3 regions of the Lysobacter sp. GCM10012299 genome follow, and region 3 is predicted to be linked to each of the others. Evidence: predicted binding sites of a transcription regulator. Region 3 holds the regulator's gene; each other region holds the start of a gene.
What was found. The regulator HrcA, encoded in region 3, represses chaperone genes, less so after heat shock. The targets are predictions, from matches to a motif close to TTNGCACTCNNNNNNNNNGAGTGCNAA.

Region 1 (10,232 bases), on a different contig from region 3:
TCTTCGTAGATCACCTCGTCCATCTTGCTGCCGGTGTCGATCAGCGCGGTGGCGATGATGGTCAGCGAACCGCCTTCCTCGACGTTGCGCGCGGCACCGAAGAAACGCTTCGGGCGGTGCAGGGCGTTGGCGTCGACACCACCGGTCAGGACCTTGCCCGACGACGGCACGACGTTGTTGTACGCGCGGGCGAGGCGGGTGATCGAGTCGAGCAGGATGACCACGTCGCGCTTGTGTTCGACCAGGCGCTTGGCGCGCTCGATCACCATTTCGGCGACCTGCACGTGGCGCGCTGCCGGCTCGTCGAACGTCGAGGAGACCACTTCGCCGCGCACGGTGCGCTGCATTTCGGTCACTTCTTCCGGACGCTCGTCCACCAGCAGCACGATCAGGTGCACGTCCGGGTGGTTGTGCGTGATGGCCGTGGCCACCTGCTGCATCATCATCGTCTTGCCGGCCTTCGGCGGCGAGACGATCAGGGCGCGCTGGCCTTTGCCCTGCGGCGCCATCAGGTCGAGGATGCGGCCGGTGATGTCTTCCGTCGAACCGTCGCCACGCTCCAGGCGGAACTTGCGACGCGGGAACAGCGGCGTCAGGTTCTCGAACAGGACCTTGTTCTTGCTCGCTTCCAGCGGCTCGCCGTTGATCGTGTCGACCACGGCCAGGGCGAAGTAGCGCTCGCCGTCCTTCGGCCAGCGGATGCGGCCGGACAGATGGTCGCCGGTGCGCAGGTTGAAGCGGCGGATCTGGCTGGGCGAGATGTACGTGTCGTCCGGGCCGGCCAGGTAGCTGGCTTCATGCGAGCGCAGGAAGCCGAAGCCGTCGGGCAGGATCTCCAGCACGCCGTCGGCGGCGACGCCTTCGCCATGGCGGGTCAGGACCTTGAGCAGGGCGAAGATGACGTCCTGCTTGCGGGCACGGGCGACGCCTTCCTGGATCTGCAGCGTGTCGGCGAGGTCGAGCAGCTTGTTCGCCGGCATCCGCTTGAGGTCGCCCAGCGAGTACTGCGGGAAGCCCTCGGGCACCTGCGGGTGCGGACGCGGCACGAACTGCTCGCCGTTGCCGCCGTCGTCCTCCATGCCACCCTGGAAGCGGTCGCGCTGGCGGTCACGGCGGTTGCGGAAACGGTCGCGGCGGTTGTTGCGGCCGCCTTCGTCGCCACCCTGGCCCTGGCCTTGCTGCTGGCCTTGCTGGCCGCCGCCCTGGCCCTGGTTGCGGTTCTGGTTCTGGCCGCCCTGGCCCTGGCCCTGGTGCTGGCCACCCTGGCCACGCTGGCCTTGGCCGCCTTCGCCCTGCTGGGCGGGGGCGCCATCGGCGCGGGGTTCGGAGGGAGCGGCGGCCGGAGCGGGCGCGCTGGGGGCCGGGGCTGCCGGCGGCGGAGCTTCCGCACGCGGCGCCGGGGCGCTGGGCATTTCGAGTTGGGTCTGTGCGGCGGCGGCGTTGTCGGCGGCCTTGCTCACACGCGGCTTGCGCACGCGCTTTTCGGCGGTGTCGCCAGCGTCGGGGGTGTTATCGGACAAGCAGGGATTCCTCGCTAAGGCGAGCGCTCGCAGACGGCGAGCGGGACGTCAGGGACGATGGGTTATCAGAGGGGGTGCGGCGCCGCGACTGGTCACGCGACAGGTCTACATAACGCCGGGTGACACGAAACTAGCACTGCCAAAGCGTGGCGGCAAGCGTCCGGACAGGGGGCGTTCACATCGCCGGAGAGGCCGGCGGAGCTGCGCCCGGAGGGCGGGCGCAGCGGGGGGGCTCAACAGAAGGGGCGTTCGGGCCGGAGCCCGGCCTCAGAGCGCCTTGTCGATCATCTGGCTCAGCTGGGCCTTGCCCACCGCGCCGATCTGGGTGGCCTGGACCTGGCCGTTCTTGAACAGCAGCAGCATCGGGATCGAGCGCACGTGGTACTTCATCGCCGTGTTGCGGTTGTGGTCGACGTTGACCTTGGCGATCTTGACCTTGCCCTCATAGGCAGCGGCCAGCTCGTCCAGGGCCGGGGCGATCATCTTGCACGGGCCGCACCATTCCGCCCAGAAGTCCACCAGGACGGGCTCGGACGACTGCAGCACGGCGGCATCGAAATCGGCATCGCCGACGTGCAAAATTTTCTCGCTCACGGGGTTCTCCTGCGGGTTGGATCGACGGCCGGGCAGCGGCACGGGCCGCCGGCCCGGCTGGGGCCGGCCCGGGACCGGCGGTGCCGGATCGGGCGTTACGGTAAACTGGGGCGTTTCGCGGCGACTTCAAGCCCGCCGCCGACACCGAACCGAGCCGGCCCTAGTGGGAATGACCCTCTCAGGGACCGGCCCCGGCAGTCTGCGATGCGGACGCCACCCACGCAAGCGCACCGGTGCAAAACTGCAATCCGCAGATAGCACGGTCCCGCGGACAGACTGAAAGCTGATGAGCGACAAGCCCCTAACCGATATTTCCTTTTCCTCCTTCGACATACATCCGAGCCTGCTGGCCGGACTGGAAGCCGCTGGATTCACCCGCTGCACGCCGATCCAGGCACTGACGCTGCCGATCGCACTCACCGGCCGTGACGTCGCCGGCCAGGCGCAGACCGGCACCGGCAAGACGCTGGCGTTCCTGGTCGCGGTGATCAACCGCCTGCTGACGCGCCCGGCGCTGGCCGAGCGCAAGCCCGAGGACCCGCGCGCGCTGATCCTCGCGCCGACGCGCGAACTGGCGATCCAGATTCACAAGGACGCGGTCAAGTTCGGCAGCGACCTCGGCCTGAAGTTCGCCCTGGTCTATGGCGGCGTCGACTACGACAAGCAGCGCGAGCTGCTGCAGAAGGGCGCCGACGTCATCATCGCCACGCCCGGCCGCCTGATCGATTACGTCAAGCAGCACAAGGTCGTTTCGCTGCACGCCTGCGAAGTCTGCGTGCTCGACGAAGCCGACCGCATGTTCGACCTGGGCTTCATCAAGGACATCCGCTTCCTCCTGCGCCGCATGCCGATCCGCACCGAGCGGCAGACGCTGCTGTTCTCGGCCACGCTCAGCCACCGCGTGCTGGAGCTGGCGTACGAGCACATGAACGAGCCCGAGAAGGTGGTCGTCGAGACCGAGTTCATCACCGCCGCCAAGGTCCGCCAGAAGGTCTACTTCCCGGCCGACGAGGAAAAGATCCCGCTGCTGCTGGGCCTGCTGTCGCGCAGCGAGGGCGCGCGCACGATGGTGTTCGTCAATACCAAGGCGTTCGTCGAACGCGTTGCCCGTGCGCTCGAGCGCGGCGGCTACCGCGTCGGCGTGCTGTCGGGCGACGTGCCGCAGAAGAAGCGCGAGTCGCTGCTCAACAAGTTCCAGAAGGGCCAGCTCGAGATCCTCGTCGCCACCGACGTGGCCGCGCGCGGCCTGCACATCGACGGCGTCTCGCACGTCTACAACTACGACCTGCCGTTCGATGCCGAGGACTACGTCCACCGCATCGGCCGCACCGCCCGCCTGGGCGCGGAAGGTGACGCGATCAGCTTCGCCTGCGAGCGCTATGCGATGTCGCTGCCGGACATCGAGGCCTACATCGAGCAGAAGCTGCCGGTGGTGGCGGTCGAACCCGACCTGCTGGTCGCGCTGCCGCGTACCCCGCGCGAAGTGCCGGCCGGCGAGCCGGGCGAGGAAGAAGAAAGCATCGGCGCGATCTTCAAGGAAGCACGCGAACAGCGTGCGGCCGATGAAGAGCGTCGTGGTGGCGGCAAGGGTGGTCGCAGTGGCAGTGGTGCCGGCGGTCCGCGTCGCAGCAGCGGCGGTCGTAGCGAGGGTCGTCCTGGCGAGCGTCGTGAAGGCGGCGCACCGCGTGGCGAGCGCAAGCCGCGTGCCGCTGCAGCCGTGGCCGAGGCGGGTGCTTCGGTCGTGGCCGCTCCGGCCGCAGCCGCTGCCACCGCGCCGACGCCGGGCCTGGCCGATGCCGAGCGCGCGCCGCGCAAGCGTCGTCGTCGTCGTGGCGGCAAGCGCGTCGAGGGCAACGGTGAAGCCGCCGTCGCCGCCGCACCGGCACAGCAGGGCGGCAAGGCCACCCAGGTCCACGCGCAGAAGCCGCCGAAGGCCGCCGTGTCGGGCGAGAAGCCGGGCCTGCTCAACCGCATCGGCCGCAGCCTCAAGTCGCTGATCACGCGCGCACCGCGCAGCCAGCACTGACGCCACAAAGCCCCTCTCCCGCTTGCGGGAGAGGGGTTGGGGTGAGGGCTACCCTCATCCGCCCTCCGGGCACCTTCTCCCGCGAGCGGGAGAAGGGACTTTCACGATCTCTGTCGCGGTTTTATTTCCGCCGCTGGCCTTCCTCGCCCGCGCCACCGATACTTGGCGGCATGAGCCAGCACCGGTGAGCGATGAGCGTCCTGCGCTTCGACAATGTCAGCAAGCGGTACAGCGGCGGCCACGACGCGCTGAGCGAAGTCAGCTTTGAAGTGGCGCCGGGCGAAATGCTGTTCGTGACCGGCCATTCCGGTGCCGGCAAGAGCACCCTGCTCAAACTCATCCATCTGTCCGAGCGGCCCAGCCGCGGCGCCGTGCTGTTCGGCGATCGCAACCTGCTCAAGGTGCGCGGCCGTCGCATCGCCCTGCACCGTCGCGATGTCGGCGTGGTCTTCCAGGATCACCGCCTGCTCGCCGACCGCAGCGTTGCCGACAACGTCGCCCTGCCGCTGATCCTGCGCGGCCTGCGCCGCGGCGACATCGGCAAGCGCGTGCGCAGCGTGCTCGACAAGGTCGGCCTGGGCGCGCGCGCCGAAGCACTGCCGACGCAGTTGTCGGCCGGCGAACAGCAGCGCGTCGGCATCGCCCGCGCCATCGTCGGCGAACCGCGCCTGCTGGTCGCGGACGAGCCCACCGGCAATCTCGACCCGACCCTGTCGGCCGAAATCATGGCGCTGTTCGAGTCGCTGCCCGAGCGCGGCACCAGCGTGCTCGTCGCCAGCCACGACCTGGCGCTGGTCAAGCGCATGAAGAAGCGCGTGCTGGTGCTCAACCAGGGCCGCCTGGTCGACGACATCTCGCCGCAGGACCTGGCCCAGTGAGCGCGCCGTCGACGGAAGCGAGCAAGCCCGCGGCCAAGGCGCGCCCGCAGCCGCCGCGTTCGCGCCTGGGCACCTGGTTCGACCACCATCTCTACAGCCTGGTCGCCAGCCTCGGCCGCATGTTCCACAAGCCCTGGGCGACCGCGCTGACCATCGGCGTGATGGCGGTGGCGATCACGCTGCCGCTGGGCCTGTGGGCGGCGCTGGGCAACATCGAGCGGTTCACTGGCTCGGTGCAGCAGGCGCGCCAGATCAGTCTGTTCCTCAAGCCGGACGTTGCGCTCGACCGCGCCCGTGCGCTCGCCGACGAGCTGCGTGGCCGCGCCGACGTCGCCGCGCTCGAACTGCGCACGCCCGAGCAGGGCATGCAGGAGCTGCGCGAACGCAGCGGACTGGGCGAAGCCATCTCCGCCGTTGAAGGAAATCCCCTGCCGAGCGTCCTCATCGTCAGCCCGAAGGGCGACGAGGCCCTGCTCGCCACTTCGCTGGGCACGCTGCCCGAGGTCGACGTCGTCCAGCACGACGCCGGCTGGCGCCAGCGCCTGGACAGCTGGCTGCGCTTCGGCGTGCGCCTGGCCTGGGTGCTGGCCGCGCTGCTAGGCCTGGGCGCACTGCTGGTGGTCGGCAACACGGTGCGCCTGGACATCCAGTCGCGTCGCGAGGAGATCGCCGTGCTGCAGCAGCTCGGCGCCACCGACGGCTTCACTCGTCGCCCGTTCCTGTACCTGGGCCTGAGCTACGGCCTGGTCGCAGGCGCGATTGCGCTGGCGCTGCTGACCGCGGCCGACCAGGCACTGCGCGCTCCGCTGGCCGACCTCGCCCACAGCTATGGCAGCGGCTTCACCCTGCAAGGCTTCGACCTGCGCCAGGCGGCGGCGATTGTTTTCGGGTCCGGCCTGCTCGGCTGGATCGGCGCCGGTCTCGTGACCGGTCATTACCTGCGCCAGACCCGGCCCATTTCGTAAGCAGTGAACGCATGACCTCCCACGATCTTCGCCACCTCGCCAGCACCGCGCCGCGGATCATGGTGGTGGACGGTTCCAAGCTGGTGCGCAAGCTCATAGGCGACGTGCTGACGCGCGAACTTGCCGATGCGGTGGTGGTGCCCTGTGCCGGCATCGCCGAGGCACGCGCCGCGCTCGAAGCCGGCGCGGTTGACCTGGTCACCACCTCGCTGTCGCTGCCCGACGGCGACGGCATCGCCCTGGCACGCGCGGTTCGCGAGTCGGCTGGCCAGGCCTATGTGCCGGTGATCGTGGTGTCCGGTGATGCGCAGTCGCACCTGGAATCGCGCAGCTTCACCGAAGACGTGACCGACTATTTCGACAAGGCGCTGGGTCACACTGCGCTGGCGGCGTTCATCCGCGGCTACGTGCAACCGCAACCGATCCCGGGCGCGCGCGTGCTCTACGTCGAGGACAGCAAGGTGGTCGCGCTGGCGACCAAGCGCATGCTCGAACGCGCCGGCCTGAGCGTGCTGCACTTCATCGGTGTGGAGGAAGCGCTGGAATTCCTCGAGACGCGCCGCGGCCAGGACGACATCGGCGCCGACCTCGTGCTGACCGACGTCTATCTGAAGGGCGCGCTCAGCGGCAACGACCTGCTCGAGCGCCTGCGCCAGGACTTTGGCCACGGCAAGCGCCGCCTGCCAGTGCTGGTGATGACCGGCGACGCTAACGCCCACAACCAGAGCGCGCTGCTGCGTGCCGGCGCCAATGACCTGGTGCTCAAGCCGATCGAAGAGCGCCTGCTGATCACCAAGACGCTGTTCCAGCTGCGACTGTCGCGCCTGCCGGAGCAGGCGACACTGGACGCATGAACGACAGTGGTGAACGAGGGGGGCACAGGATCGCCCTGGAGCCCTCCTGGAAGGAGCGGGTAGGCGACTACCTGCAGCGCCCGGACATGCAAGCACTGTCGACCTTCCTGCGCGAGCGCAAGGCCGCCGGCGTCCATGTCTACCCGCCCGGCCCGAACATCTTTGCCGCCTTCGACGCCACGCCGTTCGACGCGGCCAAGGTCGTCATCCTCGGCCAGGACCCGTACCACGGCCACGGCCAGGCCCATGGCCTGTGCTTCTCGGTGCTGCCCGGCGTGCCGGTGCCGCCGTCGCTGCTCAACATCTACAAGGAAATCGAGCGCGACCTGGGCATCGCCCGGCCCGACCACGGTTGCCTGCTGCCGTGGGCGCAGCGCGGCGTGCTGCTGCTCAATGCCGTGCTGACGGTCGAGGAAGGCCGCGCCGGCGCCCACCAGGGCAAGGGCTGGGAGGGATTCACCGACCACGTCGTCGACACCCTCAACCGCGAACGCGAGGGTTTGGTGTTCCTGCTCTGGGGCAGCTACGCCCAGGCCAAGGGCAAGGTCATCGATACGCGCCGCCACCGGGTCCTGCGGGCGCCGCACCCCTCGCCGCTGTCGGCCCACCGCGGGTTCCTCGGCTGTGGCCATTTCTCGGCCGCCAACGAGTACCTGCAGCGGCGCGGGCAAGACGGAATCGACTGGTCGCTCCCGCCTAGGGCCGACCTGTCCATCTGACTACGCCTGCGGCTCGGTCCCGAACCTGAACAGTCCCATTGTTCTGTCACCGCAACAGTGCGGAACTTCCAGGCCCTTTAGCAGTCCTACAACCCGACTGCTAAGATGCCTGCCATGACCACGAACAGCCTTACCAATAGCGGCCTGTCCACTGCGCTGGTCGCCAACAACATCCCCGTACCGAGCGCGCTCGGTTCGCTGGACGCCTACGTCAACGCGGTGCACCGCATCCCGGTGCTGACCGTCGAGGACGAGCAGGCGCTGGCCCGTCGCTTCCGCGAAGAAGAAGACCTCGATGCCGCCCGTGAGCTGGTGCACTCGCACCTGCGATTCGTCGTGCACGTGGCCCGTGGCTACAACGGCTACGGCCTGCAGATCGGCGACCTCATCCAGGAAGGCAACATCGGCCTGATGAAGGCGGTGAAGCGTTTCGACCCCGACCAGGGCGTGCGCCTGGTGTCGTTCGCCGTGCACTGGATCCGTGCCGAGATGCACGAGTTCATCCTCAAGAACTGGCGCATCGTCAAGGTCGCCACGACCAAGGCGCAGCGCAAGCTGTTCTTCAACCTGCGCAAGTCCAAGACCCGCCTGGGCTGGATGAACGCCGAGGAAGTGCGCGCGGTCGCCAAGGACCTCAACGTCTCCGAGCGCGAAGTGCTGGAGATGGAATCGCGCCTGTCGGGCCGTGACATCGGCTTCGATGCGCCGGACGAAGACGACGATGGCGCACCGCCGTCGCCGGTCGCGTACCTGCGCGCCGACGGCGAGGATCCCTCGCAGACCTACGAGCGCGAAGACGAAGAAGACGGCCACCTGGCGCTGCTGCGCGAAGGCCTGTCGGAACTCGATGCGCGTTCGCGCGACATCATCAAGCGCCGCTGGCTCGACGACGAAAGCAAGATCACGCTGCAGGAGCTGGCCGACGAGTACGGCGTCAGCGCCGAGCGCATCCGCCAGATCGAGGCGAACGCGCTCAAGAAGATGCGCGCGCTGTTCGCGGCGTAAGCATCAGCGATGCGATCTGCGAAACGGCCCGGGAAACCGGGCCGTTTTGTTTTGCAGCCATCTTCACGCCGCCACCCCGTCACCGTCATCCCGGCGAAGGCCGGGATCCAGTGTCGGAGCATCAAGGTTGCGGAGTCACGGCCTCGTCGAAGGCTGAGGGCCTGGATCCCGGCGTTCGCCGGGATGACGATCAAGATGGATCCCGGCCTTCGCCGGGATGACCATCTGGCTTGTCCTGCCCCAGGATGATCCGCGCGTGCCGCTGGTAGCTCCAGTACGCCCATGCCCAGTTGATCAGCACGATGATCCGGTTGCGGAAGCCGATCAGGAAGAACACGTGCGCAGCCAGCCAGAACCACCACGCCAGCAGCCCTGACAGCTTGAACCCGTGCAGGTCGACCACCGCGGCCATGCGCCCGATCGTTGCCAGGTTGCCGAAGTCGCGATAGCGGAACTCCGGTGCCGCCTTGCCGGCCAGACGCGCGCGGATCGCCGTGGCCACGTGCGCTCCCATCTGCTTGGCCGCCGGTGCCACGCCGGGCACGGGCTTGCCGTCCTGCACGACGCTGGCGAGGTCGCCGGCGATGAAGATCTCCAGATGCCCGGGCACGCTCAGGTCAGGCGCCACCGGCACGCGTCCGGCGCGATCGCGTTCGACCCCCAGCAGGGCGCCCAGCGGCGAGGCGGCGACACCGGCGGCCCACAGCACGGTGCGCGCCGGCACGAACTGGTCGCCGAGGGTGAAGCCACGCGCATCGATCGCGCTGACCGGCGTGCCAGTCACGACTTCGACGCCAAGTTTCTCCAGCTGCCGCTGCGCCTTGGCCGACAACGACTCCGGGAACGACGCCAGCACGCGAGGACCTGCTTCGATCAGCCGCACGCGCGCCTGCGACGGATCGATGTTGCGGAACTCGCGCTTGAGCGTGTGCCGTGCGATCTCGGCCAGCGTGCCGGCCAGTTCGACGCCGGTCGGGCCGCCGCCGACGACGGCGAAGCTCAGCCATGCGGCGCGCTCGTCGGGATCGTCGCACGCCTCCGCGCGCTCGAATGCCAGCAGCAGCCGGCGGCGTATCGCCAGCGCATCGTCGAGCGTCTTCAGCCCGGGCGCGTCGCCACTCCATTCGTCGTGGCCGAAGTACGCGTGCGTGGCGCCGCTGGCGAGCAGCAGGTAGTCGTACGGAAGCTGCTCGCCATCTGCGAGCGAGACCGCGCGCGCCTGCGTGTCGATGCCCGTGACTTCGCCCAGGCGTACCTCGACATTGCGCTGGTTGCGCAGGATGTGGCGCAGCGGCGCGGCGATATCGGGCGAGGACAGGCCGGCGGTGGCGACCTGGTAGAGCAGCGGCTGGAACAGATGATGGTTGCGACGGTCGATCAGGGTGATGTCGACATCGTCACCGGACAATGCGCGCGTCGCCCAGAGGCCACCAAAGCCACCACCGACGACCACGATGCGCGGACGCGAACTCATGCCTTGGCTGCTCCTTGCTGGACATCGTCCTGGTCGCGGTCGATGCGCGAATGGTGCTTGGTGTCGCGCATGAACACATACACCGACAGCGACACCGCGACGCATGCCGTCACGTACCAGTAGAAATACGACTCATGACCGATCTTCTTGAACCACAGCGCCAGCAACTCGGCCGTGCCACCGAACACCGACACGGT
Region 2 (10,232 bases), on a different contig from region 3:
ATTTCGCCGTGTTCGAACGGCCCGATCTTCTGCTTCAACAGCCGTCCATCGGCCGAAACCAGCACGGTATAGGGCAGGACGCCCTTGCCATTGCCCAGCTGGACGCCGGCATCGCGGGGGCCGGCCTGGTCGAGCAGGATCGGGTAGCCCACCGGAATGCGCTGCAGGAATGCCTGCACCGCGGCGGCGTCATCCAGCGCGATGCCCACCACTTGCGTGCCGTTCGCACCCTGGGTGGCGGCGAAGCGGTCGAGCTCGGGCATTTCCTGGATGCAGGGGCCGCACCAGCTCGCCCACAGGTTGATCAGCATGGGGCGGCCGCGGAAGTCGGCCGGTATCCGCACCGGCTTGCTGTCCAGCCCGGGCAGCTGCAGGGCCGGGATGGCCTGGCCGCGGCGGGCGATCGCCAGCCCGGGCGGCGGTGGCGGGGCGCTGGCATCCATGACCGTCTGCAACGCGCGCTGGCCGACTTCGCTGCGCAGCAGCGGTCCGCCGTTCGACCAGAGCCCGCCGTTGGACCAGAGCCCGGCGAGGACGCCGAGCGTACCGGCGGCCACGGCGACCAGCAGGATCTTGCCGGTGGCGCCCAATGCCATCAGCGGCTGGCCTTGCCGATGCGCGCGACGAACGGGCCCGGTTCCTCGAAGCCGAACAGGCGCAGGTTGCGGCGCTCGCTGCCATCGACGTAATACAGGGTGGCCGGCGGGCCGATGATGCCCAGCTGTTTCATCAAGGCCTGGTCGACATCGTCGTTGGCGGTGACGTCGGCCTTGAGCAGGACGAAACCGGACAGCGCCGCATGCACGGAAGCCTGCGGGAAGGTGTACTTCTCCATTTCCTTGCAGGCCACGCACCAGTCGGCATAGAAGTCGAGCATCACCGGCTTGCCGGCGGCCTTGGCGGCGCCGACTTCACGCTCGAGATCGGCCAGCGACTTGATCTTGCGGAACGGGAGTTCAGCCGCGTGCGCAGCGCTGCCACCGCGCAGACCGGCCAGCGGTTGCAGCGGGTCGCTGCTGCCGGCCATCGCGCCGAGCAGCTGGCCCGCGCCGACCACGCCCAGCAGCAGCGCCGCCGTCCAGCCGAGCACGCGCACGCCGTATCGCTGCGCGGCCTTGATGGCCACCGCGATCGTGGCCGCCGCTGCCAGCAGCAGCACGCCCCACAGCGCCAGCGTCGCCGTGCCGGGCAGGACGCGCGACAGCATCCACACGGCCAGCCCAAGGAAGATGAAACCGAACGCGCGCTGCACCGCGACCATCCACGGTCCACTGGTCGGCAGCCCCTTGCCGGCGGCGACGCCGAAGGCGAGCAACGGCACGCCCATGCCCATCGCCAGCAGGAACAGTGCGGCGCCGCCGAACACCGGGTCCTGGGTCTGGCCGATGTAGAGCACCCCGGCCGCCAGCGGCGGTGCCACGCACGGGCCGACGATCAACGCCGACAGCGCGCCCATCACCGCCACGCCGGTCCAGGAGCCGCCGCGCTGGTGGTCGCTCACGGCGCCCAGCTTGTTGCGCAGGCCGGCCGGCAACTGCATTTCGTACAGACCGAAGCTCGACAGCGCCAACGCCACGAACAACAGCGCGAACGCACCGATCACCCACGGGTTCTGGAAGGCGATCTGCAGGTTGGCACCGACCAGTCCGGCGACGACGCCGGCGATGGTGAACACCAGCGCGCTCGCCAGCACATAGACGAACGACAGCGCGAACGCACGGCGCGCACCCAGGCCCGGGCCATGGCCGGCGATCAGCCCGGACAGGATCGGGATCATCGGCAGCACGCACGGGGTGAACGAGAGCAGCAGGCCGAAGCCGAAGAAGCTCGCCAGCGCCCACCAGCGGTTGGGACCGGCGAGGGAGGCGGCCAGGCGGCTGTCTTCGGCGAGGTCGGTGGGCTTGGAGGCAAACCCATCCCCACCCAACCCTCCCCTTGAAGGGGAGGGCTCAACGGCAGGGGCAACGGAGCTTTGCTCCCTCCCCTTCAAGGGGAGGGCCGGGGAGGGGATGGGTTTCACGTCAGCCGCAGCCACCCCCACCACCCCGGCAGGAAGCGCAACCTCCACCGTCCGCGTCATCGGCGGATAGCAGATGCCATCGGTCTGGCAGCCCTGGAAACCTGCCGTCAGCCGCACCGTGGCCGCATCGGCCTTGCTTCGCGTCAGCGCGACCGGCAATTCGACCTGGTCGAAGTACACGACGACGTTGCCGAAATGCTCGTCGCGATGGGCGACGCCCTGCGGCCAGCGCGGCTTGCCCAGGGCGATGCCGGCTTTCGCCGCCGCGTCATCGAGGCGCAGCGTGGTCTTGTCGCGATACAGGTAATAGCCGCGCGCGGGAGTGAAGCGCAGCAGCAGTGTGTTGCCGTCGCCGGCGATCGCCTCGAAGCCGAAGGCCTGCTCCGGCGGCAACGGCAACGCATCGGTGGCGAGCAGTCCGCCGCCCTGCAACGCACCGCCGCCCGCCGGGCCGAACGCGACCGTGGGTTGTGCTGCGGCAGGCTGTGCTGCTGCAGCGCCCGCGGCGGGCAAGGTGACACTGAGGCTGCGCGTCTGCGGCGGATAGCAGATGCCGGCGTCGGCGCAGCCCTGGTAGCGCACCTTCAGCGTGACCTGCCGCGGCGCGGCGTCTGCCGGCTTGCCTGGCAGCACCGCGGTGAGTGCCTGACGGTAGGTCTCGACGTAACCGAAGAACTCGTCCTCGTGCGCCTTGCCCTTGGGCAACTGCAGCGCCTGCGCGGCGAAGGCGGGATCGGCCTGCACCGAAATGCGGTGCCGGTAGAGGTAGTAGCCGTCGGCGACGTGCCAGCGGATCTCGATGCGGTCGGCAGCGGGCGCTTCGGCGCGCAGCACGAACGCCTCGTCCACCGGCAGCAGGTCGTCGGGATTGATCGCCGCCATCGCAGGGGTGGACAGCAGTGACGCCATGGCCAGGGACAGCAGGATTCTCGGCAGCACGCCGCGCAGTCGGGACATGCTCAGCATCAAGGCAGTGGACTCAATCATCTTCACGGGTCTGTTCGGCCACCCACTGCAGGTAGGGGGCAAGGCCGCCAACGGCTTCGACCGCAACCGCCTCAGGCAGTTCATAGGAGTGCAGCGCCTGCAGCCGGGCGATCAACGCGTCCTGGCGGTCGGCGGTGGTCTTGATCAGCAGCAGGACTTCATGCGCCTGCTCGACTGCGTCGTTCCAGCGGTACGTCGACGACACCCCGGGCAGCACGTTGACGCACGCGGCCAGGCGCTCGCCGACCAGGGCCCTGGCGATGGCGTCGGCGCTTTGCGGGTCGGCGCAGGTACTGAAGACCAGCCGTACGGACGAGGCGGGGGACGGGGTCATGAGGGGCGCAAGTGTAGCTGCCGCCCCGAGGCCGGGCTAATCCCGCCGAGGCGGGAGCGGCCCCGCACACGGTCGCGGGGAATGGCGTAGGCTGCCGGCGCCGGCATGGCCCCGACATGCCGCAGGAGTCCAGATGCGCCACCGCCACCGCCCACGCAACGCCCTCGCCGCCAAGGCCGTGATGTTCCTTGCGCTGGCGTCCGCCTTGCCCGCGGCGTCAGCTGCCCAGTCGCCCGCCTACGGCATTCGCGTGCGCGCGGCCTGCGTGGTGACCGGCACCGCGACGACGCGCGTACTGGCCGACCTGAGCTGCGAAAACGCCATGAGCTGCTGGAGCCAGCCGGAATCGATGAGCCTGCTGGATGCGGCCAGTGGCGAAGGCGTCGCCGCCGCGGCCGGTGAGCTGCAGTACGTGGACGCCGGCGGCAACGTGCAGGCCGAACCGCCGATGCAGGGCACGATCCGGGCGATCTGGGCGACCACGGTCGAGCAGCCGCCGGGATTCAGGCGCCTGCAGCTGGCCATGGACGGCGCGGCTGCGACTGCCCCGTTCGAGCTGGCGGCCGACTGCGCCGCGTTGCCACCCGCCGCGGTGAAGCGGCTGTCCGGCAGCTGATCAGCTAGAGGGCAGGCGTGCGACCCGGGCCACGCCCGGTTCGCAGCTGGGCCAATTGCTCGACGACTTCGACCAGCGGCGCCTTCGAGCGCGTCGGCGCTTCGCGGAATGCGGCCAGCAGCCGCAACTCGAGCGGGTCATCGACCAGCAGGGCATCGGCGGCCGCCACCGAGTCCAGCGCGGTATCGGCCGACAGGCCCATGGTGCCGCGGCCGGTGGCCAGCCATTCGAACTGCACGCCGGTCACCATCGCTATTTCGCGCAGGTGGGCCACGCTCGGGTACTTGCCGCGCGCTGCCTCCCAATGGCCGACGGCGCTGCGTTGCACCCCGACTGCGGCGCCGAGGGCCGCCTGGGACAGGCCGCAATGGCGCCGTGCCAGGCGGATGCGCTGCTGGGGTGTCATGGAGGCCTCCGCCTGCTGGGCAACTGATACCGGTATTCACGACGTGACCAAAACTCACCCAATGCTGTGTCCAATGGGTAGCGGTACGCGTCGATTTGAGCAGTCAAGGTCAATGGTTTCAAGCTTTTCACGCGCGGCGTGATACCAACAGTCAGCAGACCGCCGCTGGCCTCAGGGGCCGGCAACGGTGAACATTGGCTCCTGCCGACAAGGGCGTTGGTAGTGACAAGGCGTCGGTTCGGGGCCGTGCGCAGGACGCGACGAGCACAGGACAGCCACCTCCGTACCAGAAAGAGCGCGTTCCTACGGGGGCGCGCTCTTTCTTTTTGTCGCGCGCGTTTGGACGCCCTTGAAAGGCCGCGGCGCCTCCCCAATCTCCTGCGCTGTCCCGGTTCGCCGGGTTTCTTCGTCCCTGACATTGGCACTCGTCAGGGTCGACTGCTAAAATTCACGCAGTTTCGCTGTCCGTTCAACAACTTACGTAAATCCCTCGGAGATTTGTCGCGATGAATATCAAGCCGCTCTACGACCGCGTGGTCATCAAGCGCATGGAAGAAGAAAAGATGTCCGCTGGCGGCATCGTGATTCCGGACTCGGCCACCGAGAAGCCGATCAAGGGTGAAGTCGTCGCTGTCGGCTCCGGCAAGGTCCTCGACAACGGCAACGTCCGCGCGGTTTCGGTCAAGGTCGGCGACAAGGTCCTGTTCGGCAAGTACAGCGGTACCGAAGTGAAGCTCGACGGCACCGAATTCCTGGTGGTGAAGGAAGACGACATCTTCGCGGTGCTCGGCTAAGAGCGCCCGGAGCGGGCAGGGAACGTCGCGCAGCGCGCGCTTCCACTGCCTCCCGTCTTTCGTATCCCAGTTCCACATTCCCCAATTCCGCTTTTGAGGTAATAGAAAATGGCTGCCAAGGAAATTCGTTTCGGTGAGGACGCGCGCGTCAAGATGCTGCGCGGCGTCAATGTGCTCGCCAATGCCGTCAAGGCCACGCTCGGCCCGAAGGGTCGCAACGTCGTGCTCGAGAAGAGCTTCGGCGCCCCGACCATCACCAAGGACGGCGTCTCCGTCGCCAAGGAAATCGAGCTTGCCGACAAGTTCGAGAACATGGGCGCGCAGATGGTGAAGGAAGTCGCTTCCAAGACCTCCGACAACGCCGGTGACGGCACCACCACCGCCACCGTGCTGGCCCAGGCGCTGATCCGCGAAGGCATGAAGGCCGTCGCCGCCGGCATGAACCCGATGGATCTCAAGCGCGGTATCGACAAGGCCGTCGTCGCCGCCGTCGACGAGCTGAAGAAGATCTCCAAGCCGTCCTCGACCAGCAAGGAAATCGCCCAGGTCGGTACGATCTCGGCCAACTCCGACGCCAACATCGGTGACCTGATCGCCCAGGCGATGGACAAGGTCGGCAAGGAAGGCGTGATCACCGTGGAAGACGGTTCGGGCCTGGAGAACGAGCTCGACGTCGTCGAGGGCATGCAGTTCGACCGCGGCTACCTGTCGCCGTACTTCATCAACAACCAGCAGTCGATGCAGGCCGAGCTGGACGATCCGTTCATCCTGCTGCACGACAAGAAGATCTCCAACGTGCGTGACCTGCTGCCCGTCCTCGAGGGCGTGGCCAAGGCCGGCAAGCCGCTGCTGATCATCGCCGAGGAAGTCGAAGGCGAAGCGCTGGCGACCCTGGTGGTCAACACCATCCGCGGCATCGTCAAGGTCTGCGCCGTCAAGGCACCGGGCTTCGGCGACCGTCGCAAGGCGATGCTGGAAGACATGGCCGTCCTCACCGGCGGCACCGTGATCTCCGAGGAAGTCGGCCTGCAGCTGGACAAGGCCACGATCAAGGACCTCGGCCGCGCGAAGAAGGTGCAGGTCTCGAAGGAGAACACCACCATCATCGACGGCGCCGGCGAAGTGTCGGGCATCGAAGGCCGCATCAAGCAGATCAAGGCGCAGATCGAGGAGACCTCCTCCGACTACGACCGCGAGAAGCTGCAGGAGCGCGTGGCCAAGCTGGCCGGCGGCGTTGCGGTGATCAAGGTCGGTGCTTCGACCGAGATCGAGATGAAGGAAAAGAAGGCTCGCGTCGAAGACGCGCTGCACGCCACGCGTGCTGCCGTTGAAGAGGGCATCGTCCCGGGCGGCGGCGTTGCGCTGCTGCGCGCCAAGGCTGCGATCGCTGGCCTCAAGGGTGCCAACGAAGACCAGAACCACGGCATCCAGATCGCCCTGCGCGCGATGGAAGCGCCGCTGCGCGAGATCGTGACCAACGCCGGCGAAGAGCCGTCGGTCATCGTCAACAAGGTCGCCGAGGGCAAGGGCAGCTTCGGTTACAACGCTGCCAACGGCGAGTTCGGCGACATGATCGAGCTGGGCATCCTGGACCCGACCAAGGTCACCCGCACCGCGCTGCAGAACGCGGCTTCCATTGCCGGTCTGATGATCACGACCGAAGCGATGGTCGCCGAGCTGCCGAAGAAGGACGAGCCGGCGATGCCGGGCGGCGGCATGGGCGGCATGGGCGGCATGGACTTCTAAGTCCTTCCACCCAGTAGCCTGCTACACAAGGAACCCCGCAGAAATGCGGGGTTCTTTTTTTGCCGTCATCTCTTGCTCTTGCTCCGGAGGGGCGCCGTCCGCCGGGCCGGGGATTGCTCCGCCCCTTAGTCGGACATCCTGTCCGAATGCGGGGCGCGGGACATCCATGTCCCGCTGCGGATCAATCCCCGGCCCGTCGGCCGCCGCTCCGGCATTTCATTGCCCGGTCTCCGTCAGAAGCCGTCATTCCCGCGAACGCGGGAATCCATGGACGTTGCTTCCCCGTCATTCCCACGAAGGCGGGAACCAGTGTCGTTGCTCCTGCGTGCGCATGCCGCGCGCGCCCGCTAAGCTCGCGCGCATGCCGACCTCCCTGATCATCGTTGACGACTTCCTCAGCCCGCGCGATGCGATGCAATTGCGCGAGGTCGGGTTGAAGCTGACCTATCCCGACCAACAAGGTGCGTTTCCCGGTCGCAACTCGCTCGAGCGCATCGAGATCGATGGGCTGGAGCACAGCGTGTCCCAGCTGGTCGGCGAGCGCGTGCGGCCGGTCTCGCCGCTGCAGTCGCATGCGAAGTTCCGCATGACGCTGGGTTCGGACATCGGGCGGGCGAAGGTGCACATCGACCAGGCGTACTGGTCGGGCATCCTCTACCTCAGTCGTCCCGAGGACTGCACGGGCGGCACGGAGTTTTTCCGCCACCGCGCCACCCGGACCGACCGTGCGCCGATCACCGACGACGAAATGCGCGCGATGGGCTTCTCGTCGATGGAGCAGATGCATCGCGAGATCATCGAGCGCGACAGCACCGATGAGTCGAAGTGGGAGTTGACCATGCATGCGCCGATGCGCTTCAACCGGCTCGTGCTGTTGCGGCCGTGGTTGTGGCACACGGCAGGGCCGGCATTCGGCGATCGTCTCGAGAACGGACGGCTGGTCTACCTGATGTTCTTCGCAGCGGCGTAGTCGCACCTCGTTCCCGCGCAGGCGGGCACCCATGGACGTGACGCCTTTTTTGCCGCAGGCGCCGGCAATTTCCATGCCACCCGATCGCCCCGTTCACTGGCCGACGAACGTGCGCGAGCGCGTTTGACTCCTTGCGCTATCGCTCGAGCCCCGGGCACGGCGTGAAGCCATTGTGAAAACCGGCGCAGTCATTTTCCTGTGTCGGGCAGGCGCCAATTCTTGTTGCATTGCCGCGCGCGGAGACTGCCTTTTTCAGGCAACAATGGCACCACAGGGGGCTGTTCCATTTTGCGTCATCACCTAATTTGAAGAAGGGGATTCGCAGTGAAGAAGCCAACCGTACTTGTAGTTACGGCGATTGCCAGCGCCTGCATGGCAGCCCTCGCCGCGCCGGTGTCGACGGCGCTGAGACAAGTTTTTCCCGACGATCCCCCCGCTGAGCCCGAGGCCGGACCGCCCAGGGACGAGAGCCCGCAGCGCTGGTTCGTCGAACTGAGCGCAGCACCGAAATCCGATGGTGGTTCGGACGCCTCGCTCAACGCCGAGAAGAAGGCCTTCCGCGACGGCGCCCGCGCCGCTGGCGTGAGGTATCGCGAAAACTTCGCCTACAACGATCTGTTCAACGGCCTGTCGCTGACCGTCACGCGCAGCCAGCTGAGCACGGTCGCGCGCCTGCCCGGCGTCAAGGCGATCTATCCGGTCGAGATCATGCAGATGCCCGATCCGGAAACCAATCCACATCCGGACCTGATCACCGCGCTGACGATGACCGGCGCCGACATCGCCCAGAACCAGCTCGGCCTCGACGGCCGCGGCATTCGCGTGGCGGTGATGGACACCGGCATCGACATCGACCACCCCGACCTGGGCGGCAACGGCACCAACCACAGCACGCCGTTCCCGACCGCGCGCGTCATCAAGGGCTGGGACTTCGTCGGTGACGCGTTCAACGCCGACCCGGATTCGCCGACCTACAACCCGGTCCCGTCGCCTGACAACAATCCCGACGACTGCAACGGCCACGGCACGCACGTGTCCGGCATCATCGGCGCCAACGGCCAGGTGAAGGGCGTTGCGCCGAAGGTGAAATTCGGTGCCTATCGCGTCTTCGGCTGCCAAGGTTCGACCACCGCCGACATCATGATCGCGGCCATGGAGCGCGCCGACCATGACGGCATGGACGTGCTAAACATGAGCATCGGTTCCACCTACCAGTGGCCCGAGTACCCGACCGCCAAGGCCGCTTCGCGCCTGGTCAACAAGGGCATCGTGGTGGTGGCCTCGGCCGGCAACAGCGGCGCCACCGGCATGTACTCGACGGGTGCCCCGAGCACCGGCGACAAGGTCATCTCGGTCGCCTCGTTCGACAACATCTCCGCGCGCCAGCGGTACTTCACCGCATCGCCCGACGCCCTCAAGGTCGGCTTCAACCCGGCCACCGGTTCGCCGGCGCCGCCGACCTCCGGCACCTTGCCGCTGGGCCGCGTCGGAACCGCCGCCAGCATCGATGCCGCCTGCCTGCCATTGCCCGCCGGTAGCCTGGCTGGCCAGGCAGCGCTGATCCGTCGCGGTGGTTGCACGTTCTACATCAAGGCGATCAATGCGCAGAACGCCGGCGCCGCTGCCGTGGTGATCTACGACAACGTCGCGGCCGCACCGTTGAACCCGACCGTTGCAGGCGTACCGTCGGTGAACATCCCGGCCGTCGGCACCACCAAGGCCTTTGGCGATCTGCTCGATGGTCGTCTCGCCAGCGGCCCGGTGGAGCTGACCTGGACGGGCGACACCGATTCGTTCCCGAACGTCGCCGGTGGCCTGATCTCCAGTTTCAGCGCCTATGGCCTGTCGCCGGACCTGCAGCTCAAGCCGGACATCGGTGCGCCGGGTGGTTCGATCTGGTCGACGTATCCGCTGGAAAGCGGTGGCTACGCTTCGATCAGCGGCACCTCGATGGCGTCGCCGCACGTGGCAGGCGCAGCCGCGCTGTTGCTGCAGTCGGCGCCGAACACCAATGCGAAGAACGTGGCCAGGATCCTGCAGAACTCGGCCCAGCCCAAGCCCTGGTCGCTCTCGCCGGCCGCCGGCCTGCTCGACAACGTGCACCGCCAGGGTGCCGGCATGCTGCGCATCGACGATGCGGTGACGGCCGCCGTCCGGATTGATCCGGGCAAGCTGTCGCTGGGCGAAGGTACCAGTGGCGCGACCACGCAGGCGATCACGCTGAAGAACACCGGCAAGACGCCGGTGACCTACGCGTTGTCGTTCGAGAACGCGGTCACCACCGGGCCCAACACGTTCACGCCGAGCTTCTTCCTCGGCGATGCCGGCGTGACCTTCTACGCGCCGACGGTGACGCTGA
Region 3 (10,232 bases):
GTCTGCGCCGGCACCACCGTCAGGCGGCAACCGCGCTCGGCGAGCATGCGCAGGATGTTGTGCTTGACGCCGTAGTCGTAGGCGACGACGTGGAAACGCGGCGGTGCCTTGACGAACTCGTTGCGGTCCAGGTCGAGCTGACCGTCGGTCCACTCATAGGACTTGGCCGTGGTCACTTCCTTGGCCAGGTCCATGCCCTTGAGGCCGGGGAACTTGCGTGCGGCTTCCAATGCCTTCTCGACGTTGATCTCACCGGCCATCAGCGCGCCGTTCTGCGCACCCTTCTCGCGCAGGATGCGGGTGAGCTTGCGCGTGTCGATGTCGGCGATGGCGACGATGCCGCGCTTGGCCAGCCACTCCGGCAGCGACACCTGGCTGCGCCAGTTGCTCGGGCGGCGCGGCACGTCGCGCACGATCAGGCCGGCAGCCCAGGCCTGTGCGGCTTCGTCGTCCTGGTCGGTGCAGCCGGTGTTGCCGATGTGCGGATACGTCAGCGTCACCATCTGGCGCGCGTACGACGGGTCGGTGAGGATTTCCTGGTAGCCGGTGATGGCCGTGTTGAACACGACTTCGCCGACCGAAAGGCCAGGCGCGCCTACGGAAACGCCCTCGAAGATGGTGCCGTCTTCGAGTGCGAGGATTGCGGGTTGGGTCACGGGGATCGCCTTGGCTGCCGGGGGGTGCTGACACCCCCACCGCTGCGCAGATGCCGGCGTGCCTGGATCGGCAAAAACCGGCCTGCAGCAAAGCGCGGACGCGGTGCGGGACCGGTCCGACGGAAGGGGTTCAGGCGAGCGGGAATTCTAGCGGTCCGCGGCCCCGGACGCCAGCCTTGGATGAATGGCGGCGGGAGAACCTTCAGGCTTGCAGCGCTCCGGCGAGGCCCCGTAGCGGGGCCTGCGCGCCCTCGGGGCGCTCATTCCCGCCACTGTCGGCTCAGAGCAGATCGCGCAGCCGGTACTGACCAGGCCCCTTCGCCGCCAGCCTGGCCGCCGCATGCAGCGCGCCGCGGGCGAAGATGTCGCGATTGGTCGCCCGGTGCACCAGTTCGATGCGCTCGCCGGGCGCGGCGAACTGCACCAGGTGCTCGCCAACGATGTCGCCGGCGCGCAGCGATGCATAGCGCGGCTGCGCCCCGCCGTGTTCCGCGCTCGCACCCAGTGCCAGCGCGGTGCCCGACGGCGCGTCCTTCTTGTGCACGTGGTGCGACTCGACGATGTCGCAATCCCAGCCCGGCAGCGCGGCCGCGGCCCGCTCGACCAGTTCGCTGAGCACCGCCACGCCGAGGCTGAAGTTCGCGGCCCACAGCAGGGCGATCCGCGTGGCCGCGTTGTCCAGGGCGTGGCGCTGCGCGTCCTCCAGGCCGGTCGTGCCCGAGACCAGCGCTGCACCACGGTGCGCGCACAGGTCGAGGATCGCGTCGAAACCCTGCGGCAGGCTGAAATCAATGGCGACGTCGAACGGCGGCACGCCCGGCAGTTCCGCTGCGGCGAAATGCGGCACGCCATCGACCACGCGCTGCGCCGGCTGCGAACGCGACACCGCGGCAACCACGATGACGTCGTCGCGCTCGGCGGCAAGGCGCAGCAGGGCCTGGCCCATGCGGCCGGTGACGCCATGGATCAGCACGCGGATGGGGGAGTTCGAATCGTTCATGCGCGCAGGCTAATCGCAACACGGGCGCGTGGACAAGCGAACTGCGCGAACGGCGACTGCGTATGGCGGCGGGGATTGGTAATAATCGGCCCGACGCGTCAATGCAGGAGCACGACCGTGCCGTCATCCCGTGCATTGCTGGTGGGCGAAGCCTTTTCGCCGTGGACACAGAAGGCAGGCTGGGCGCTGGAGGCCTGCGCTGTCGGCTTCGCGTACCGGGAGTACACGCCGACCCTGAGCGAACCCTGGCTGCGCTGGCGGATGCGGCAGTGGTCAGGGCCGGTGTCGGTGCCGGTGCTTCTGGCCGGACCGGACGTGATTCGCGGATCGTGGGACATCGCCCGCTTCGCCGCAGCATCGGCCGGCGACGACCGGCTCGGCGACTTCGACGCCATCGCGCCGTGGAACGAACTCAGCGAGGCGGCGCTGGCCGAAGCACGCACCCGCGTCGTGCGCTGCGTGCTGGCCGATCCACAAGCGCTCGACGAGGCGTCTGCATCGGTGCTGCCACGGCCGCTGCGACAGCCATTGCGTTTCGTCGCTCGCGACGCCGCACGCCGGCTCGATTGCAAGTATCGGCACCTGCTGGTGCCTGGATCGCTGCGGATTGCATTGCAGCGCACGCGTGATGGCCTGCAGGCGTCGGGTTGCGATTTCCTGCTGGGCCGCTTCAGCTACGCCGACATCACCATGGCCGTCGTGCTGGAGGGCATCGCTCCGGCCGCCAGGATCGATCCGCCGCTCGGCCCGGCGACGCGCCGCTGCTGGAGCGACGCGGCGCTGGCGGCGGAGTTCGAGGATCTGCTGCGATGGCGGCAACGGCTGGTGGCAGGGACTTCACGCTGAAGCCCCTGCCGAAGTGGATCAGGACGTCATCCGGTCCCAGAAGCCCTTCACTCCGTCCAGAAAGGTGGAGGCGCGCGGCGAATGTCGACGGGCTCCCTCCCCGACGAACGTCGCTTCGAACTTCTCCAGCAGCTCGCGCTGCTCGGGGGTCAGGTTGACCGGCGTTTCGACCACGATCCGGCAATACAGGTCGCCGGTGGAGCGGCTGCGCACCGATTTGACGCCCTTGTCGCGCAGACGGAACAGCTTTCCGGTCTGGCTCTCGGCCGGGATGCGCAGCTCGACATCGCCATCGAGCGTAGGCACGCGGATCGTGTCGCCCAGGGCCGCCTGCGAGATGCGCACCGGCACTTCGCAGTGCAGGTCATCGCCGTCGCGCTGGAAGATCTCGTGCTCGCGCACGCGCACGTCGACGTAGAGGTCGCCCGGCGGCGAACCGGCAGGCCCTGCTTCGCCTTCGCCGGTGAGGCGGATGCGATCGCCGTTGTCGACGCCGGCGGGGATCTTGACCTGCAGGGTCTTGGTGCGCTCCACGCGTCCCTGGCCGTTGCAGTCGGCACACGGATTGGCGATGGTCTTGCCGCGGCCGCCGCAGTGCGGGCACGCCTGCTGCATCGAGAAGATGCCGCGCTGGAACCGCACCTGGCCACGGCCCTGGCAGGTCGAGCAGGTCTCGAGGTTGCCATCGGCCGAACCGGTGCCGTCGCAGGTGTCGCATTCGTCGAGCGTCGGGATCTCGATCGTCTTCTCGATGCCGCCGACCGCTTCTTCCAGCGTCAGCTCCATCACGTAGCCGATGTCGGCGCCGCGACGCGGGCCGCGCGCACCGCCGCCTCCGCCAAAGATGTTGCCGAAGATGTCGCCGAAGATGTCGCCCATGTCGGCGTAGCCGGCACCGCCACCACCACCGCCCATGCCGTGCTCGAAGGCAGCGTGGCCATGCTGGTCGTAGGCGCGGCGGCGATTGCCGTCGGTGAGGACCTCGTAGGCCTCCTTGCATTCCTTGAACGTCGCCTCGGCGGCGGCGTCACCCGGATTGCGGTCCGGGTGGTATTTCATCGCGCAGCGGCGATAGGCCTTCTTCAGGTCTTCATCGCTGGCGTCACGGGCCACGCCCAGGACTTCGTAGTAATCGCGCTTGCTCATTTGCCGGGGTTGACTCGGTGACTCGGTAAGGGGAAATCGTCAAAGCGAAGATCGCAGACAAGAAAGGGGAACCGGTTGCGGAAGCACTGCCATGGGCTGCGCTGTCCTCATTCCGGCTCCCCGTTCTCCGGTTTCCGCCTTACTTCTTGTCGTCCTTGACTTCAGTGAACTCAGCGTCCACGACGTCATCGGACTTCGGCGCGCCAGCGCCACCTTCCTGGCCCGGCTGCGACGCGGCAGCGGCAGCGGCGAACAGCGACTGTGCCGCTTCCTCCAGCACCTTCGACTTGGCCTCGATCTGGCCCTTGTCGTCGCCCTTCATCGCCGTCTCCAGCTCGGCAATCGCGCCTTCGGTGCGGCCGATCACGTCACCGCCGACCTTGTCGCCGTTGTCCTTGATCGCGCTGCGGGCGTTGTGGATCAACGCATCGGCGTGGTTGCGGGCCTGCACCAGCTCGTGGAACTTCTGGTCCTCTTCGCGGTTGGCTTCCGCGTCGGCGACCATCTTGGCGATCTCGTCCTCGGACAGGCCGGAACCTGCCTTGATCTCGACCTTCTGTTCCTTGTTGGTCTTCTTGTCCTTGGCCGACACGTGCAGGATGCCGTTGGCGTCGATGTCGAACGACACCTCCACCTGCGGCATGCCGCGCGGCGCGGCCTCGATGCCGGTCAGGTCGAAGCGGGCCAGCGACTTGTTGTAGCGGGCCTGCTCGCGCTCACCCTGCAACACGTGCACGGTCACCGCGGACTGGTTGTCCTCGGCGGTGCTGAAGGTCTGCGAGGCCTTGGTCGGGATGGTGGTGTTCTTCTCGATGATCTTGGTGAACACGCCGCCCAGGGTCTCGATGCCGAGCGACAGCGGGGTCACGTCGAGCAGCAGCACGTCCTTGACGTCGCCGGCCAGCACGCCGCCCTGGATCGCGGCGCCCACGGCCACGGCCTCGTCGGGGTTGACGTCCTTGCGCGGTTCCTTGCCGAAGAACTCGGCCACGGCCTGCTGCACCTTCGGCATGCGGGTCTGGCCGCCGACCAGGATCACTTCGCTGATCTCGCTGGCACGCAGGCCGGCGTCGTTCAGGGCGATGCGGCATGGCTCGATGGTGCGCTTGACCAGGTCTTCGACCAGGGCTTCGAGCTTGGCGCGGGTCAGCTTGATGTTGAGGTGCTTCGGACCGGAGGCGTCGGCGGTGACGTACGGCAGGTTCACCTCGGTCTGCTGCGCGCTCGACAGCTCGATCTTGGCGCGCTCGGCCGAGTCCTTCAGGCGCTGCAGGGCCAGCGGATCCTTGCGCAGGTCGATGCCCTGGTCCTTCTGGAACTCTTCCACGAGGTAATCGATGACGCGCTTGTCGAAGTCTTCGCCGCCGAGGAAGGTGTCGCCGTTGGTGGCCAGCACCTCGACCTGCATCTCGCCGTCGACCGACGCGATCTCGATGATCGACACGTCGAACGTGCCGCCGCCGAGGTCGTAGACCGCGACTTTGCGGTCGCCGCCCTTCTTGTCCATGCCGTAGGCCAGCGCGGCCGCGGTCGGCTCGTTGATGATGCGCTTGACGTCGAGGCCGGCGATCTTGCCGGCGTCCTTGGTCGCCTGGCGCTGGCTGTCGTTGAAGTAGGCCGGCACGGTGATCACGGCCTCGGTGACCGTCTCGCCCAGGTAGGCCTCGGCGGTCTTCTTCATTTTCGCCAGCACTTCAGCGGAGATCTGCTGCGGCGCCATGTTCTTGCCGTCGGCCGTGGCGACCCAGGCGTCGCCGTTCTCGTGCTGCACGATCGAGTACGGCACCAGGTCGAGGTCCTTCTGGACTTCGGCGTCGGTGAACTTGCGGCCGATCAGGCGCTTGACCGCGAAAAAGGTGTTCTTGGGGTTGGTGACGGCCTGGCGCTTGGCCGAGGCGCCGACCAGGACTTCGCCGTCCTTGGTGAAGGCCACGATGGAAGGCGTGGTGCGGTCGCCTTCGGCGTTTTCGATGACCTTGGCCTTGCCGCCTTCCATGATCGCGACGCACGAATTGGTCGTGCCCAGATCGATACCGATGATCTTGCCCATGTGTATAGCTCCCTCGCTAATGCTTGAAATGGTGTGGCGCCGAATCTGTGCTAGCGCCGATGTGCGTTATCTGGGGGCCGGCTGCGGGCTCTTCAAGCGACCGCGTTGGCAAAGCGCCTCGCCCGGCGCTGCCCTGCCCCCACTGTTCAGTCGTGCTTGGCCACCACCACCAGCGCAGGGCGCAGCAGGCGGTCGTTGAGCAGCCAGCCCTTCTGGTAGACCTGGACCACATCGCCCGGCGCGTGCCCGGCGCTCTCGACCATGGCCATGGCCTGGTGGTGCTCCGGGTTGAAGGCCTTGCCGGCCGGATCGATCGCGACCAGGCCGTTGTCGGTGACCACCTTGAGCAGCTGGCGCAGGGTCAGCTCCATGCCTTCGCGCAGGTGCTGGGCGGTGTCGGCCTGGATGGTGAGGCCGGCCTCGAGGCTGTCGATCACCGGCAACAGGTCGCCGAGCACGCGCTCGTTGGCGAACTTGCGCGCCATGTCGATGTCGCGGGCCATGCGCTTGCGCTGGTTCTCGAGCTCGGCACGCTCGCGCAGCGAGTCCTCGCGCAGCTGCGCCAGCTCGGCGCGGGCGGCCTGCAGTTGCGCCGCCAGCGAATCGCCGCCGTCGGCGTCGTTGGCAAGGTCGAGGGTGTTGTCGGGGGTGTCTTGCGGATCGATCTGGGTCATGTGGTGCTCCATCCCTGCGCCAAGGGCGCCAAACAATTCGGAAATCCGCGCTCATTGGCGCGACAGGGCAGCAATGGGGCCGCCCCGCGAGGTTTCAAGACGAGGTGAGCCGGCGGCGCCGGCCAAGGGCCCGAAAACCGACCGGGGCCGGATTACGAGGGGTCAGGACTCGGAGTGGATGGCCGCCCCGAGCGCATCGGCGGCGGCCTGCACCACCGGGATCACCCGCTCGTAGGCCATCCGGGTCGGTCCGATCACCCCCAGGACCCCCAGCACCTGGCCGCTGCCGCCACCGGCCACGTAGGGCGCGGTGACCAGCGACATCCCCTCCAGCGGGGCCAGGCCGGTTTCCTCGCCGATGAAGATGCGCACGCCAGGCGCCTGCACCGTGCGTTCGAGCAACTGCAGGATCTCGCGCTTGCGGGCGAAGGCGTCGAACAGGTCGCGCAGGCGGTCGAGGTCGGCCAGCTCCTGCACCCCCATCAGGCGTGTCTGCCCCGCCAGGACCATGTCGTCGCCGCCCGGGGCCAGGGCCTGCTCGGCCAGCTCCACCGACTGCGTCAGCAGCGACTGCATCTCGGTCTGGGCACTGCGCAGCTCGCGCAGCAGGGTCGAACGGATGTCGGCCACGGTGCGCCCGGCGAAGTGGGCGTTCAGGTAGTTGGCCACGCGCTCGAGCTCGCCCGCGTCGAACGGACGACGGGTCTGGACGATGCGGTTCTGCACTTCGTTGTCGGCGAACACGAGAATCGCCAGCACCCGCGCGCCGTCCAGCGGCACGAAGTCGATCCGGCGGAAGGCGAACTGCTCGCGCCGCGGCACGCTGACCACCCCGACGAAATGGGTCATCGCCGACAGTAGCTCGGAGGCGCTGCCGAGCAGGGCCTGGGTGCCGGAGCCGGCCGGCAGCTCGCCACGCAGGCGCGCCAAGTCGCTATCGGGCAACGGTCGCACCTGCAGCAGCGAGTCGACGAACAGCCTGTAGCCCTGGGCCGTCGGGATGCGTCCGGCCGAACTGTGCGGCGCACTGAGCAGGCCGGCATCCTCGAGGTCGGCGAGGATGTTGCGGATGGTCGCCGCGCTGACGTCGAGGCCGGCATGGCGCGCCAGCGTCTGCGAGCCGATCGGTTCGCCGCTGTGGATATAGCGGCCAATCAGGGTGCGCAACAGCTGCCGTGCACGCGGGTCGAGGCTGGGATCGGCAGGTTTGCGGTTCATGACGGGCATATTGATAGGTCGCGGCCCGATCCGGTGCAAGGGTTTTCGGTGCGCCTCGTCCCAGGTTGCGCTCGCGATCTGAACCTGCGAGACGCGCCCCCGCTATCACGCCGCAACCTACACAAGGCACAATCGCGGTCCATGCTCGTCCACCTCTCCCTCAAGCAGTTCGCCGTGGTCAGTGAAGCCGAGCTCGGCTTCGGTCCCGGCCTGACCGTCATCTCCGGCGAGACCGGCGCCGGCAAGTCGTTGCTGGTCGATGCGCTGGGCCTGATCTCGGGCCTGCGCGCCGACAGCGGCGTGGTCCGCCATGGCGCCGACCGCGCCGAACTCGTCGCCGGCTTCAGCCTCGACGACGTCCCGCTGGCGCACGCCTGGCTGCGCGACAACGAACTCGATGAGGACGAGTCCTGCCAGATCCGCCGCGTCATCCGCGCCGACGGCGGCTCGCGCGCCTGGGTCAATGGCCGCCCGGTCACCCTCGGCCAGCTCAGCGAGCTGGCCGCCCTGCTGGTCGAAATCCACGGCCAGCACGAGCACCAGGCGCTGCTGTCCCGCCCGAGCCAGCTGGCGCTGCTCGATGCCTTCGGCCGCACCCAGGCCGAACTCGGCGCGGTTGCGGCCGCGGCGACGCGCTGGAGCGCCCTGCTGGCGGAGCGCGACGAGCTATCGGCCAAGGGCGACGTCTCCGACCGCATCGGCTGGCTCGAACACCAGCATGGCGAACTCGACCGCGAAGACCTGGAAGCCGAAGCCATCGCGCGCCTGCAGGACGACCATCGCCGCCACGCCCACGCAGCCGACCTGATCGCGGCCTGCGAAGGCGCCTTCGCCCGCCTCGGCGGCGAAGAAGGCCCGTCCCTGTCGCGCAGCCTGCAGCAGGTCCGCGGCGACCTGCAGCGCGTCGTCGAACACGAACCACGCCTGGGCGATGTCGACGGCATGCTCGATGCGGCCGCCATCCAGGTCGACGAGGCCCTGGCCCTGCTCGATCGCGTGCGCAGCGACCTCGACCTCGACCCGTCCGCGCTGGAAGCCATCGAGCATCGCCTCACCCGCATCCACGAACTGGCGCGCAAGCATCGGGTTCCGCCCGAGCAGTTGGGCGCGCAACGCGATGCGATTGCGGCAGAACTTGAGACGCTGCAGGGCGCCGGGGTGCGCCTGGCCCGCCTCGACACCGAGATCGAAACCGCGCGCCGCGACTGGCGCCAGGCTGCCGACGTCCTCGGCCGCCTGCGCCGCGAGGCTGCGACCAGGCTGTCGTCCAGCACCACCGCATTGATCTCCGAACTGGGCATGGGCGGCGGCCGCTTCGACGTCCAGATCGAACCGTCCGAGACCGATCGGCCCGATCCGCAGGGCGGCGAACGCGTGGAGTTCCTGGTCGCCGCCAACCCGGGCCAGCCGGCGCGGGCGCTGCGCAAGGTCGCCTCCGGTGGCGAGCTGTCACGCATCTCGCTGGCGATCGAGGTCGCCGCGCTCGGACTGGACGCGGTGCCGACGATGGTGTTCGACGAGGTCGACACCGGCATCGGCGGCGCCGTGGCCGAGATCGTGGGCCAGAAGTTGCGGGCACTGGGCGCCAGCCGCCAGGTGCTGTGCGTGACCCACCTGCCGCAGGTCGCCGCGCAGGGCCATGCCCACTACCGGGTCAGCAAGGCCGCCAGCAAAGGCGTCACCCAGAGCGCGGTGCAGTTGCTCAATGCCAAGCAGCGCGAGGAAGAACTGGCGCGGATGCTCGGCGGCGTGGAGCTCACCCGCGAAGCGCGTGCGGCGGCGAAGCGGCTGCTGGCGGACGTTTAGCGCGGGTGTCGACCCGGGTGCGCTTCGCTTACCCGGGCTACGTGCCGATGCGTTGCCGACTTGGGCCCGGGTGCGCTGCGCTTACCCGGGCTACGTTCTGGCGTGGGTAGCCCGGGTAAGCGCAGCGCACCCGGTTCGCGCCAACCTACTTCAGCGGAACCCGGTCTTCGATGGCCTTCTTGCGCAGTGTCGACTGCAACACGGCCACGATCAGAGCCACCGACCAGCCGGCAAGCAACACGCCGACCAGGCTTTGCAGCGCACCGACCAGGCGCCATTCCGGCGGCAGCAACACATCGCCATAGCCAAGCGTGGCGTAGCTGACCACCGAGAAATACAGCGACGTGTTCCAGTCCCAGCCGGCGTTCTTCCACTCGTAGAAGGCCGCCCAGACTATGGTCTCCGCGCTGTGCAGCAGTATCAGCTCGATCACCACCCGGACCATGAAAAAATGCAGGTAGCGGCCTTGGCGCGGCCGCTGCTGCCTGGCGAGCAGCTTGATGGTGATGGCGCTGTAACCGCTGTGCATGACCACGGTGATCGCGGTCAGCAGCAACGCCCAGAGCAACTGGTTGAGCATGGCCTTCTTCCTTGTGGTTGGCCGCTCCTCCGGGATCGGAGGCGGCGGCGATGCGTGCTCTTCGGGCCTGCCCTGGCCCGGACTTCAACGACTCAGCGCTTCTTGCGCACGTACAGCACCAGCGAGTGCTCTTCGATCTCGTAACCGTGCTTGGCGGCGATCTTGCGCTGCAGTTCCTCGATCTCCGGGCTTTCGAACTCGGTGATCTTGCCGGTGTCGACGTCGACCATGTGGTCGTGGTGGTGGCCGCGGTCGA

Region 1: a site for HrcA is predicted at 7,634-7,660, ahead of rpoH (RNA polymerase sigma factor RpoH). Genes of this name have one in related genera too.
Region 2: a site for HrcA is predicted at 4,782-4,808, ahead of groES (co-chaperone GroES). Genes of this name have one in related genera too.

The regions. Positions count from the first base shown of each region.
Region 1 covers NZ_JBHRZC010000003.1:426,578-436,809, reverse strand. Annotated here, with positions in the region: gene rho (transcription termination factor Rho) at 1-1,520, opposite strand, end outside; gene trxA (thioredoxin TrxA) at 1,788-2,114, opposite strand; gene rhlB (ATP-dependent RNA helicase RhlB) at 2,401-4,140, shown strand; gene ftsE (cell division ATP-binding protein FtsE) at 4,332-5,018, shown strand; gene ftsX (permease-like cell division protein FtsX) at 5,015-5,983, shown strand; partial or broken gene ACFOPO_RS09940 (response regulator) at 5,995-6,502, shown strand; partial or broken gene ACFOPO_RS09935 (response regulator) at 6,481-6,837, shown strand; gene ung (uracil-DNA glycosylase) at 6,834-7,556, shown strand; gene rpoH (RNA polymerase sigma factor RpoH) at 7,671-8,561, shown strand; gene ACFOPO_RS09920 (NAD(P)/FAD-dependent oxidoreductase) at 8,752-10,035, opposite strand; gene ACFOPO_RS09915 (MFS transporter) at 10,032-10,232, opposite strand, start outside.
Region 2 covers NZ_JBHRZC010000002.1:571,493-581,724, forward strand. Annotated here, with positions in the region: gene ACFOPO_RS06905 (TlpA family protein disulfide reductase) at 1-596, opposite strand, end outside; gene dsbD (protein-disulfide reductase DsbD) at 596-2,977, opposite strand; gene cutA (divalent-cation tolerance protein CutA) at 3,000-3,341, opposite strand; gene ACFOPO_RS06920 (hypothetical protein) at 3,475-3,957, shown strand; gene ACFOPO_RS06925 (helix-turn-helix transcriptional regulator) at 3,962-4,363, opposite strand; gene groES (co-chaperone GroES) at 4,870-5,157, shown strand; gene groL (chaperonin GroEL) at 5,266-6,903, shown strand; gene ACFOPO_RS06940 (DUF6445 family protein) at 7,265-7,873, shown strand; gene ACFOPO_RS06945 (S8 family serine peptidase) at 8,246-10,232, shown strand, end outside.
Region 3 covers NZ_JBHRZC010000005.1:74,500-84,731, reverse strand. Annotated here, with positions in the region: gene carA (glutamine-hydrolyzing carbamoyl-phosphate synthase small subunit) at 1-656, opposite strand, end outside; gene dapB (4-hydroxy-tetrahydrodipicolinate reductase) at 937-1,656, opposite strand; gene ACFOPO_RS14405 (hypothetical protein) at 1,774-2,502, shown strand; gene dnaJ (molecular chaperone DnaJ) at 2,521-3,648, opposite strand; gene dnaK (molecular chaperone DnaK) at 3,788-5,698, opposite strand; gene grpE (nucleotide exchange factor GrpE) at 5,845-6,384, opposite strand; gene hrcA (heat-inducible transcriptional repressor HrcA) at 6,535-7,590, opposite strand; gene recN (DNA repair protein RecN) at 7,732-9,396, shown strand; gene ACFOPO_RS14375 (potassium channel family protein) at 9,542-9,976, opposite strand; gene fur (ferric iron uptake transcriptional regulator) at 10,069-10,232, opposite strand, start outside.